2 regions of the Paucidesulfovibrio gracilis DSM 16080 genome follow, and region 1 is predicted to be linked to the other one. Evidence: predicted binding sites of a transcription regulator. Region 1 holds the regulator's gene; the other holds the start of a gene.
What was found. Region 1 encodes sigma-54, which starts transcription at its own class of promoters, with help from an activator protein. Its sites were predicted from a motif close to CTGGCACGGNNNNTGCTT; they were not measured.
Positions count from the first base shown of each region.

Region 2: B5D49_RS13620 (DNA-binding transcriptional response regulator) is a predicted target of sigma-54. The motif match lies at 1,601-1,618, and genes of this name have one in related genera.

Region 1 is NZ_FUYC01000003.1:282,661-288,768, reverse strand. Features, by position in the region: gene rapZ (RNase adapter RapZ) at 1-497, opposite strand, end outside; gene B5D49_RS05635 (PTS sugar transporter subunit IIA) at 511-960, opposite strand; gene hpf (ribosome hibernation-promoting factor, HPF/YfiA family) at 963-1,496, opposite strand; gene rpoN (RNA polymerase factor sigma-54) at 1,535-2,950, opposite strand; gene lptB (LPS export ABC transporter ATP-binding protein) at 3,218-3,943, opposite strand; gene lptA (lipopolysaccharide transport periplasmic protein LptA) at 3,946-4,854, opposite strand; gene lptC (LPS export ABC transporter periplasmic protein LptC) at 4,918-5,535, opposite strand; gene B5D49_RS05605 (KdsC family phosphatase) at 5,532-6,059, opposite strand; gene kdsA (3-deoxy-8-phosphooctulonate synthase) at 6,052-6,108, opposite strand, start outside.
Region 2 is NZ_FUYC01000026.1:12,963-19,070, forward strand. Features, by position in the region: gene B5D49_RS13615 (sensor histidine kinase) at 1-1,147, opposite strand, end outside; gene B5D49_RS13620 (DNA-binding transcriptional response regulator) at 1,183-1,572, opposite strand; gene B5D49_RS13625 (metallophosphoesterase family protein) at 2,046-2,795, shown strand; gene budA (acetolactate decarboxylase) at 2,839-3,612, opposite strand; gene B5D49_RS13635 (Fur family transcriptional regulator) at 3,681-4,079, opposite strand; gene B5D49_RS13640 (metal ABC transporter permease) at 4,076-4,909, opposite strand; gene B5D49_RS13645 (metal ABC transporter ATP-binding protein) at 4,902-5,741, opposite strand; gene B5D49_RS13650 (metal ABC transporter solute-binding protein, Zn/Mn family) at 5,738-6,108, opposite strand, start outside.

The DNA.
Region 1 (6,108 bases):
GCCTCAAGATCGGTCCACTTTTCCTGTATGATCCTCCGCAAGTCATGAATGGAGTACCCCGTGGTATCCACAACCAGATCAGCACTCTCGCGAATCGGAGCCATGAGCTGGCGTTCCGTATCTAAAGCCTGCTCCAGCCCAAGGGCATTGGTTTCCAAAGGATGCAGTCTTCTGGTGGTGGCGTAGCGGGTCAACAGCGTATCTTGTCGTGTTTCCAAAAACACCACCTGGGGTTTCATACCCATGTCCGCAAGCTGCGCGGTTGCGCTGTCCCACTCTTCGACAAAGTCCAGCTGCCGAAGATCCATGCCCAAGGCAAGACCTCGATGAGCCTTGTCCATTCCCTGAAACAGTTCCACCATACGCGGCAGCATGGAAGCGGGAAGACCGTCCACACAAAAAAAGTGTAAATCCTCAAAAACGTTGAGAGCCGTACTCTTTCCTGCACCGGAAAGCCCCGTAACAACGATCAGAGGGAAAGATCCACTTTTTTTCACGCCAACCCCTTGCTCAAGTGGCCTGAAGCAGTTGCCAAAGGCCATCCTTGCCGTCCGCAGCCATAAGGTTGGCTCGGAAAGTCTGGTCCTTGAGCAGCCGTGATATGTGGGCGAGGATACGAAGATGCAATCCGGCCACCTGTTCCGGGGCCATTACAAGAAAAACGATATGGCAGGGGGCGTGGTCCAGGGATTCAAATTCGACCCCCTGGGGACTCCTGGCCACGGCCACCACTATTCGATCCAGGGCTTCAAGCTTGCCGTGAGGTATAGCGATACCATCCCCAATGCCTGTGGAACCGAGGCTCTCCCGGTCCATAAGAACCTGGACGGCTTGTTCAGTATCCAACTCCGGCATGGTGCTGGAGATGCACTCTACAATTTCACGGAGCACCTCCGCCTTTGAGGCGGAGGTCAGCTCCGGTATAATCAGTTGTTTGTTAAGATATTCGCCGAGTCTCATTGTTAGTTACCAGGATCAATCAATCCGTAATCGCCGCCTTTGCGACGGTAAATGACGTTAATTCCCTCGGTTTCAGCATTGCGAAACACGAGGAACTCGAACTTGAGCGAATCGAGCTGCATCGCCGCTTCCTCAACGGACATGGGCTTTGGCTCATAATTATCCGTACCGGTGATGGTCGGAGCGGCGCCGCCATCGGCCAAAGTAAAGTACTCGGTTCGCACATCCCGCGCTGCCTTGCGGCGCTTATCCTTCATCTTCTCGCGCACTTTACGCAGCTGGGCCTCCAGCTTGTCAACCACGCAATCAATGGTGGCATACATATCCGGAGACTGCTCAAAAGCCGAGATATGGATGCTGTCCGCGTTCAAGACCACATCAGCCTGCTGGCGGGTTTTTTCCACGGCCAAGTTGACCTGAAGATCGGACTCGTCCGAATCTTGAATGAACTTGGAAACCTTGTCGAACCGCTTGGCAGCATACTCCTTGAGGTGGGGAGAGGGGTCGAAATTCTTAAAGTTGAAACTGATGTTCATGCACAATCCTCCTTGGAGTAGAGGTTGAGTGGGCAATGTTATAAAATCTGCTTGCGCTTCGAAGACGAGGGGATATCCATAGCCGAACGGTATTTCGCAACGGTACGCCGCGCAATATTTACGTCCAGTTCAGCTTTGAGCATCTCGCCGATCGTTTCGTCGCTCAGCGGTTTCTTCGGATTTTCACCACTGATGAGTTGCTTAATCAGCGCCTTGACCGATTCCGAACCAACCTGAGTGCCGTCTCCCAGATCCAGAGCGCTGTTAAAGAAAAACTTCAGTTCAAATATCCCATGCGGTGTGGAGACATACTTGCTCGTCGTAATCCGGCTGACCGTGGATTCATGCATATTAATGTCTTCCGCCACGTCTTTAAGGATCAGCGGTTTGAGCTTGGCCACGCCCTGTTCGAAAAAATCACGCTGAAAACGGACAATACTCTCCATCACCTTATACAATGTTCGCTGCCGTTGATATAAACTTTTGAGCAGCCAGGCCGCGGATCGCATTTTGTCCTGAAAATATTCCTTATCCTTGCCGGTACAATTCCCAATATCGTCCATGTAGAACGAGTTGAGCGTCAAGCGGGGCAGTCCATCCTCATTCAGCACGATAACAAAATCATCACCATATTTATACACGAAGACATCCGGGCTGACATAATGCGGCTCCGTGCTGGAAAAACTCGCCCCGGGCATTGGATCTAGTTTTTGAATAACTTCAATATATTTCTTCAGTTTATCAAGACTGATCTTAAACTTTCTGGCTAACGGCTTATAGCGACGCTTCTCCAAATCTTCCAAATGCTGATCAACCAAGTCCAACAGGATGGGATCCGTATAATCAAAAAACTCAAGCTGGACCTTCAGGCACTCACGCGGTGATCTGGCCGCCACGCCCACCGGGTCCAGCCGCTGAATCCGCTGGATAACGCTTTCCACGGTTTCGGGATCAGACTCCACAAGCGCTAGCAAGTCCTGAACATCTGCCTGCAAATATCCCCGATCATCCAGATTCCCCAGAACGACATCACCAACGGCCAACTCTTCGTCGGTAAAGTTGGAAAGCCGCATCTGCCAATTTAGATGACCATGCAGGGAGGGTTTTGAGGCAAGCCGTGCTTCAAACGACAACCCCTCTTCGGGGATCTCTGCTTCACGGACCTGGGACTGCTTGGATGAGCTGGAGAACTCACCAATGTAATTTTCCCAATCAGCGTCACGCATCAACTCCGCCTGGGCATCCCCCTCCTCGCTCTCCTTGGATTGCGTATCTTCTGGTTGCGGGTCGTCGGCTTCCTTTTCATCAAGAAACGGATTTTCCAACAATTCCTGCTGTACGGATTCAAGCAATTCCAGGCGGGAAAGTTGCAGCAACTTGATGGCCTGCTGCAGTTGCGGCGTCATGACAAGTTGCTGACTGAGCTTGAGTTGTTGTCGTAATTCCAGTCCCATACTACCCATCGCCACGGCGCGCCGCATGAAACTCAAAAGAATCAACACGGGGCCGTCGGTTAGAAATGATATCCTTGCCTCTACTATCTCACAGATTAGCTACTCGCGCAAGGAATACATCTTAACATACTGAAAAAATAGAAATACGTCGCTTTGAGAGAGCGACATGAAAGAACTGTACCAACCTTCATGCAGGCTGTAAATCCACAACGACCAAAAAGCCGGACGAAAAAAGGAGGTAATGCGGAGATCAGGGAGGTAAAAGTATCAAAGGCAAAAATTTTCGCCGAGGTACACCTTTCGGGCCTTGGAGTCCTGAACAATCTCGTCAGGGGTGCCTTCCAGAATAATCGTCCCCTCGTACACCAAATATGCCCTATCGCAAATATTCAAAGTTTCTCGCACATTATGATCTGAAATTAAAATCCCGATCCCCATCTTCTTTAAAATCGAAATGATCTCCTGAATATCAATGACCGCAATGGGGTCAATCCCAGCAAACGGCTCATCGAGAAGAATAAACTTCGGATTCATAATCAGAGCACGAGCGATTTCCAGGCGGCGACGCTCCCCACCGGACAGAAACATGGCTTTTTGATGCGCCAGCTTGGTTATGTTGAACATGCGAAGCAGTTCGGCGGCCCGCTTGCGGCGCTGGGCCCGCTTCAGGGAGGTCTGCTCCAAAATGATCATAAGGTTTTCCAACACAGTGAGCTTACGAAAAACCGAACTCTCCTGCGGAAGATAGGACAGCCCCATGCGAGCTCGTTCATGCAAAGGAAGTCTGGTGATTGCACGAGAACCGAGGGAAACGGACCCGGAGTTGGGTTTGATGATGCCGGCAAGCATATAAAAAGTGGTTGTTTTACCCGCTCCGTTGGGACCAAGCAAGCCCACGACTTCTTTACGGGTCAAAGCCACATCCACCCCGTGAACCACTTCACGCTTGCCGTACCGTTTGGAAAGCCCGGTGGCCGAAAGCTGGTCGGGCATCTCTACGGTGCCTCCATGCCTTCCGGGGCAAACAAAATCGCCTCCACACGCTTGCCGCTGCCGCCCACGACTTCACTCCGCTTCTCGCGGACGTAGAATTTGATCACCTTTCCCGTAACCTTGTTCTTCCCTTCAGTAATCACCGGATTTCCCTGCATCAGCAACAAAGCTTCCTTGACGTGGTACGTCACGGTATCACTCTTCCCTTCAATCTCATCCTTGCGCATCGTTACGCCGCCAGATGCCACAATTCGATCGATCTCTTCACCTGGTTCGCCCTGCTTGCTGAAATGGGCGGTCAATCGTTCCGACCAAAGTTTCATCCCCTCGTGAACAGCCTCCACATTTCCGGAAAACGTTACCGTGCGCTCCGCATCATTGTATGTCAGCCTATCCGCCGTAATTCGAACCGGCTCCTTTCCTGCCGGACCAGCGTCCGGAACATCCTCAGGCCGTTCCTGGACCTCGGCCACCACTTTGGGACTTCGGAAGGGCTCATCCGCCACCTGGGCAGAGCCAGCATCTACGGCAGTAACGGCAGTCGATGGAGCAGTGTCGCCATGTTCAGATTCCATCAATGGAGCGGGTTCCGCTGCGACACGGTGCAAATATTTGGCTTTGGCAAAACCGAGGGCCAGAGAAAGATCGCGATGGACCGCCTCCTCAGGGAACACTGCATACCACCCGTTTTCCAGAAAATCGACTTTCACGCGCTCTCCTTTTTTCAAGGTCAGCACATGCTCAGATCGATGATCCCTCTTCTGGCGGACATTAAGATTTTGCGAAGCCGAACGGATTTCCCCCCATGATGAATCCGAAGTGGTCTGCGCCAGAGCATCAGTCCCAGCCAAGCAACACATCAGCCCCAGCAAGACGAAACACAATGCATGGCGACAAAACCCTTTTCGCATTACAACTCCACCATTTTTGACAACAAAAGTTCACAACCTTGCCCCAAACCGTCTTCCCCGCCGCTATGGTGCGCCTTTCTCCAAATCACGAAGCGTAAACACGGCCTCAACACCACCAGCGGCGACAAGGAGTCTGGTCTTGGTGTCGATCTCAATGGCCGAGGCACTTATGGTCACGTCACCGTGACGGATGACGACCCGCCCTTTGAGGTAAACCTTGTCCATGGCACCAATATAGTCGAATTCATCAGCCTTGATAGCAAAAAGACCGTAACGGCCCGAAACATTATCCCAAAGCCTGAAATTGTCCGCACGCTGGTCAACCTGCCCCATATCTGCACGAACATAGACCTCGTCTCGTTCCTCGCCAACATAGGCCGAAAGTTGCGGTGCGAGAATACGAACCGTGTTGTCTCCCTGGTCATACTCGGCACCCTTGGCCTTGAGCTTCCAGTCGATACGACCATCCACTCCCTGAACCAGCTCGATATCCTCGGCAAAAATATCGGCACCCAGGGCGTCCAGATCAGCGCTCTCCACCCGCTCCGGTGTCACTTCCTCATCCAGCGGCGCTTCCTTGATCTGCTGCAACGGCTCTTCCCCACCGGGGAAAAACGTGGTCCCGATTAGTATACCAAGCCCAAGGACCAACATCCACGCCAGCAGGATCCGAAACTTCATTCACCGCTCCATTTCTGCCATAGCGAATCCAATTCACCCCGGCAATCCAGCAAAAATTCGATCGCCTCGCGAACGGCGCCATGCCCCCCAGAGCTGGACGCTATCCAGGCGGCCAACTCACGGACCACATTTCTGGCATTGGGTACGGCCATGGGAATTCCGACACGGCGCAAGACGCCTGCATCGACCCAATCGTCGCCTAAATAAGCAGCTTGATTCCAATCAAGACCAAGGCGATCCAAAATTCCCTGCATCAGAGGAATCTTATCCAGATGGCCCGCGTGATATTCAACGATGCCGAGTTCCCGAATCCGAGACTCAACCGCGCCATGATTCAACCCTGTAATCACGGCCACGTCCAAACCGACTTGTTGGGCCAACTTGATGCCCAGACCATCCTGAACATCAAAACGCTTGGTTACCCGCCCTTGGGCGTCGTAATACAGCCCGCCATCCGTAAGCACCCCGTCCACATCAAGGACCAGAAGACGGACAGCGGCAGCACGAGCGCGAAGATCAGTCATGCGTCAGACTCCAGAGAGAACGAAGCGTTGCGAGCAATTCACGGGTTTG
Region 2 (6,108 bases), on a different contig from region 1:
GCACCTCGTCCGCGTCCTTGCTGCCGCGCAGGTCTTCCTCTTCCATGAGATCCTGAATCCAGCCCGCTTCCTCCACCATGATGGCCACGGGGTTGTTGATCTCATGGGCAATGCCCGCGGCCAGCTCGCCCAAAGACGCCAGCTTGCCCGCCTCAATGACCTGCTCATTCATCATTTCCTTTTGCTGGTCCGTTTCCACCACCGTGTTCAGGATGCGCTTGGAGAGCACAAAGGCCATGAACATGATGGCCAGGGCGCTGAGGGTCACGCCCACCAGGGCGAAGTTGCGCGCCCGCAAAAAGAGCCGGAAGGCGTCGTCCTGGCTCTGCTGGAGCACCAGCAGCCAGTCGCCGTTCTTCAGGGAGGCGGTCACGTACACCGTGTCCTCGCCCGTGGACGGATCCTCGGCCAGACGCACATGGGGCTTGGACTGGCCAAAGCGGTGGGTCCGCAAATCCTGCTCGGGGGTCAGCACCTCGTTGAGGAAATCCGGCGTCATGCTCATGGTGCGGCGCGGCTTGGTCTGAAACTCCCCGCCACGGCTCACGATGTAGGCAAGGCCGGTTTCACCGATGCGGATGTTCTCCACCAATCGGTTGAAGGCCACAAAGTCGATGGTGGAGCGCAGGATATACTCCTGCCCCTGCCAGGAATGCTTCACGGCTACGATGAAGTGCGGCAGGCCGCGCAGCCCGAGGAACACGTCCGAAATGTAGTACTCGCGCTGCATGGTCTCCTGGAACCAGAGCGCATGCGCGTAGTCGGCCCGGCCCAGGCGGAAGGGACCGGAATAGGCCACCTGGGTTCCCTGGGCATTGACCAGCCCCAGGTCCACGAACACGCCGTCGTGCCGCTCCTGCAGGCTTTGCAGCAGATCGGCCAGGCCCGCATCGTCACGAACCTTGTCAAACCCGGCTACGTCGGTAAGCACCCGGATTTCCGCCAGCTTGCCGGAAAGAAATGCGTCGATGCTCTGCTGGTGGCCAAAAACCAGCTGTTCCATGTGCGCGAGCATCTTCTGCTTGTAGGCGGAGTGGAATTGATACCCGCCCAACGCCGCCAGCACGATCAACGGAGTGAGGGACACGACCACGATGGTGCCGATGATGCTGCGCCGCAACTGGCTGTAATAGCTCTTATCCGTCATGCCGCTGTTCCTCCGTGCCTGCCTCGTTCGCCGCATCAAAGCGCGTCCGTGCGCCGGGAGGCGCGCCAAAGCGCCCGATCCACCGCCGCACCCAGGGCGTCTGTGCGTCCGCTCTTCTCCACCAGTTCGATCACCCCCGGACCGGGACACGAATAGTCGCCCACGCCGTGGCCATGCAGCACCAGCGGCAGGTCCGGATGCGCGGAGCACAGCTCGCCCAACAACGCGTCTTCACCGTAGGGAGGGAGATCCGGATCAAGAATGACCAGATCCGGGCGCGTGGACGAAGCAAGCCGACAACGCATGGCTTCTGCGCTTCCCGCTGCGCAAATACCGAAACCTCGGCTCCGAAACTCCCGGCCGAGAAATTCACGCACATGCGGGTTGCGGTCCACAATGAGGATCATGATTTCATTCCTGTTCACGGTTTCACTCCACGGTCTGCCTTTCTAAAGGCAACATGCGTGCCAGAATTCACATGCCGAAAAAGAACGGCTAACATATTGAAATCATGCGATAGACTAAAGGCGGGTTCACCAGGTGTCCAAATGGTTTACACCCGGAACTGTCAGGATCTTTTACACCTCGTAAAAAGTATCCGGCGTTGGATATTTCCTACGTGGACAGGATGAAAAGCGGGTCGCAACCAACGGATGCATGGAGGGGAGGGATGGGAAAACAGCTCCGCCGGATCAACAGGCTGGGGAAGACAAAGGCAGGCCGCCGGCGGTCAAAGGGTCCGCGACCCCTTTGGAAATCCCCTTTACCGGCCGCGTCTTGCTTGGCCGGGGCATGGCGTGGGAAGGCACTGCAAGGGGGATGTGCAAAACGTTTTCCCCTTGTGGCGGCAACCGGCGCTGTGCTTGCATCCGCATGTTGCCCCGGCTACAACAACCCCATGAGCGAAACACTGATCACAACGGATGCGCTGGCCGTCATTTCCGACGCGCACGGCAATATTGAGGCATTGGACCGCGTGCTTGAGGACATCGAGCGGCGCGGGGTAAAGGATAGTATTTGCCTGGGCGACGCCATCGGGTACGGACCCGACCCGGAAGGCTGCGTGAACCGCATCCGTGAACGCGGCATCCCCATGGTGCTGGGCAACCATGAGCAGGGCTTGCAGGGCAAGGAATATATGGATTGGTTCGTGCCGCCGGTGCGCAAGGTCTTGCAAAAGACGCGCACCCTGCTTTCGGATTCCACGCTGGAATGGATTCAGACCCTGCCCCCGACCATGGAACGCGGGGACATGCTCTTTGTCCACGGCTGTCCGCCCGACTCCGTGAACAAGTACCTCTACACCCTGGATGAAGACGATCTGGCCGAGGTATTCGCGTCGTATGCCCATTGGCTGGCGTTCGCCGGGCATACGCACGAGCTGAATCTCTATGTGTATGACGGCGAAAAAGCGTGGCGCGAGGACATCACGGACCAGCCCGTCCCCCTGGATCGAACCCGCCGCTACCTGGTGAACGTGGGCGCCGTGGGCCAGCCCCGTGACGCGGACAAGCGGGCCAAGTACGTGCTGCTGAACAAAGCGGCCGCCACGCTGCGGGCCGTGTTTGTGGAGTACGACGCGCAAAAGACCGTGCAGGCCATGAAGCGGGTGGGCATGCCGGAGGCGTACGCCAAGCGGCTGCTCTGATCCAACGGCGCAAAGCCGCCGAGTTGATCGGACGGTTGTTCGATCAAAAGGCCGTATTTTTCGGCAGCCGGATTTCCATGACCGGGGTTACGTCGAGCTGGATGGTCACTTCGGCGGCGCTGAAATCAAGCACATGGCCGCCCGCGCTTTCCATGTCGTCGAGAAAATGCAGATGCAACCCGGGCGCGCCCACACCGGTCATATAATGTGGGGTGTGCCAGCCCACCATATGCCCGCTGCGGTTGTGCAGCGGGAACACGGCCTGCCGCTCGATGACCTCGGCCAGGGATGGAAAGGGTTGTTGGCTGGCCGGGACGCTGCGGGCCTGGACATACTGGAACGTACCGCTGACGTGCACGGCGTAGAGCATATCCGGCCCGGGCAACTCGTCCAGCAGACGTTTTTTGAAGTCATCATAATCCGCTACGTATTTGAAAGTGAACTCCAGGTCCGGTTCAAAATACGTCACCTGGGCAAATGGTACGCCCAGGCCGCCACGGATCCGTTTGGGCGTGCCGGTGACTGGAATCTGCCAGACCTGCCCGTTGCGCACGAACATTTCTCCATCCAGCCCCTGAAAGGTGCCGATGCCGAAGTCGCCCCGCTCCAGCAGATCAGTGACGGTCTGTTCCGAGTCGTAGTATCCGGCTTTGAGCTTGGCGATGGTGGAAATCTGGTAGAGCACGTCCTTGGCCGGGTCCGTGTCCAGGCGATGGGCGCTCAAGGCCTGGGCCGGAACGCAAAGCCCCGCCCCCAGGATCAATACGGCCATAAACAAGGAAGGCAGGAATCCGGACCGGGAGCAGGGACAAGGCATGGCGTTCCTCCGAGGTGGAATGAAAAAATTTATGCGATACTGGCTGATACGCACAAAAAAAGGAAGACTTATTTTTTCAGGCAGTCCGAACAAATCCCTTCCACCCGCAGCTCCACGTCCTCCACTCGTCCCAATCCGGTCAATTCCGGTCCCACCAGGCGTTCCAGGTGCGCGTCCTCCAGCCGCAGGCAGATGCAGCGGCCGCAATGCGTACAGTGAAAATGGCCGTGTCCGCGTCCCAGGCAGTAATGAGCCGTGCGTTCCGGTCCGGTATGCCGGGCAACCACGCCGTGTTCCACCAGCAGATCAAGGATGCGGTAAAGCGTGACCTTGTTCATGTGGGCGCAAAGGGTGCCGAGCAGATCGGGCGCGCTGACCGCGCCTTCGGCCCGGGCCACGGCCTCATAGACCATGACCCTTCGCGCCGTGGGGTCCACCCCGGCCTGGCGCAATGTTGCATGACTCATGACCGTTGTCCCGCAAAATATTTTCGCAGGCCGTCCCAGCCCGTGAGCAGAAAGAAGCAACCGGCGGCCACCGCGATGATGCACGCGCCGGAGGTGATGTCCAGCAGGGCCGAGACCAGCAGGCCCAAAGTGCAGAACAGCAAACTCCAAAGGCAGGCCCGGAGCATCATTCCGGCCAGGGAGCGGGCCTTGCGCTCCGCCAGATACGGCGGAATGGTCACCAGGGCGATGACCAGGATAAGCCCGACAACCCGCACGATCATGACCACGCACAGGGCGGTCATAAGGGGCAGCAGATAGTGCAGCAGGACCACGGGCGCGCCGCGTGCCTCGGCAAATTCGGTGTCAAAGCTCATGGCCAGCAAATCATGATAGAAAAATGCGGTCAGCCCGATCACGAGCAGGTCCAGTACCAGCATGACCCAAAGATCCGTGGCCGGCACCGCCAGAATGGATCCGAACAAAAAGCCCATCAGGTCAGCGGCATACCCCGGGGAAAGGTCGATGAGAATGATGCCCGTGGCCATGCCCGCAGCCCAGAGCACACCCACCACGGTGTCGGTGCGTTCATTTTTCGAGCGGGTCACCGCGCCCATAAGCAGCGAGGCGCCAGCCGTGAATCCCAGGGTACATGGCAACGCGGGCCAGCCCAGAAAAAAGGACAAGCCCACCCCGCCATACGCGGCATGGGCAATGCCCCCGGCCAGAAAAACCATGCGGTTGACCACCACCAGGGAACCGATGACCCCGCAAGCCACGGACGCCAGCACTCCGGCCAACAGCGCGTTGTGCATGAACCCGAAGGAAAGCAGTTGCCAGAGATCATTCATGCGCTGCGGCTCCCTCGGAGGGCTGTTCCCCGGACGCGTCCGCAATGGGACCGTGGCGGCGGGTAAGTTCCAGAATGTAGTCGTCCATGGCGCAGGTGTGTTCGTGCTGACCGTAGAGCAGCTCCAGCATGGGCTTGGTCATGCGCGGTCCGGGAGAGGTAAGCACGGTGCGGTTCACGGCCGCCACCGAGGTAATGCGCGTGGTGAGCAGGCTCATGTCATGACTGACCGCCACGATGGTGAGCTTGCGGGCCTCGCCCATCTTGCAAAGAAAATCGAAAAAGCAAAACGAGCCGTGGGGATCAATGCTGGCCGTGGGTTCGTCCAGGACCAGCAGTTCGGCGTCCGCGGCCAGGGCGCGGGCAATGAGCACGCGTTGCCGCTGGCCGCCGGAGAGTTCGCCAAAGAGCCTGTGCGCGTGGCTTTCCATATTCACCCGGGCCAAGGCGCGCAGCGCCTTTTCCCTCGCGGCCGCGCCGGAACGAAACAGGCCCAGGCCGGAGCGGTCCACGCCCATGAGGGCCGTGTCCAGCACGGTGAGTGGAAATCCGGTGCGGGCATGGGTATGTTGCGGAACATACCCGATGGAACGCGAGGCCTTGGGCGGTGTCTTGCCGAGCACCCGTACCCGCCCGGCCCGGGGGCGCAGCAAGCCGAGCAGCAGCTTGACCAGGGTGGTCTTGCCGCCGCCGTTGGGACCGACAACGGCCAGAAAATCCCCACGCTGCACACGCAGCCCCACATCCTGCAACACGGGACGTCCGTTGTAGGCAAAACAGACGTTTTCCATAAGGATGGCGGGATCCGAGACCGGCATTGCCCCCATGCTCATTCCCCGCTGCCGCTCATGGCAACGCGGAACCCACGGGCCACAGAGCGCAAGTTTTGTGCCCAGTCCAAAGCCAGAGGATCGGCCCTGACCACGCGCCCGTCCAGGGCATTGGCCACCTGACCGGCGGTACGGCGCGACATCTGCGGCTGGATGAACACAGCCTTGACGTTGCTTTCCTTGGCTTCACGGATGACGCGGGCCAGTTCCACCGGACCCGGTTCCTTCCCTTCCATCTGAATGGAAAGCTGCCGCAGTCCGTAATCCTGTGCAAAATGTCCCCAGGCCGGATGGAACACCAAAAATACACGGCGATCCGCAGGGATGGGATCGAACATCTGGTGAATCTCCCGGTCCAGCTCGTGCACCT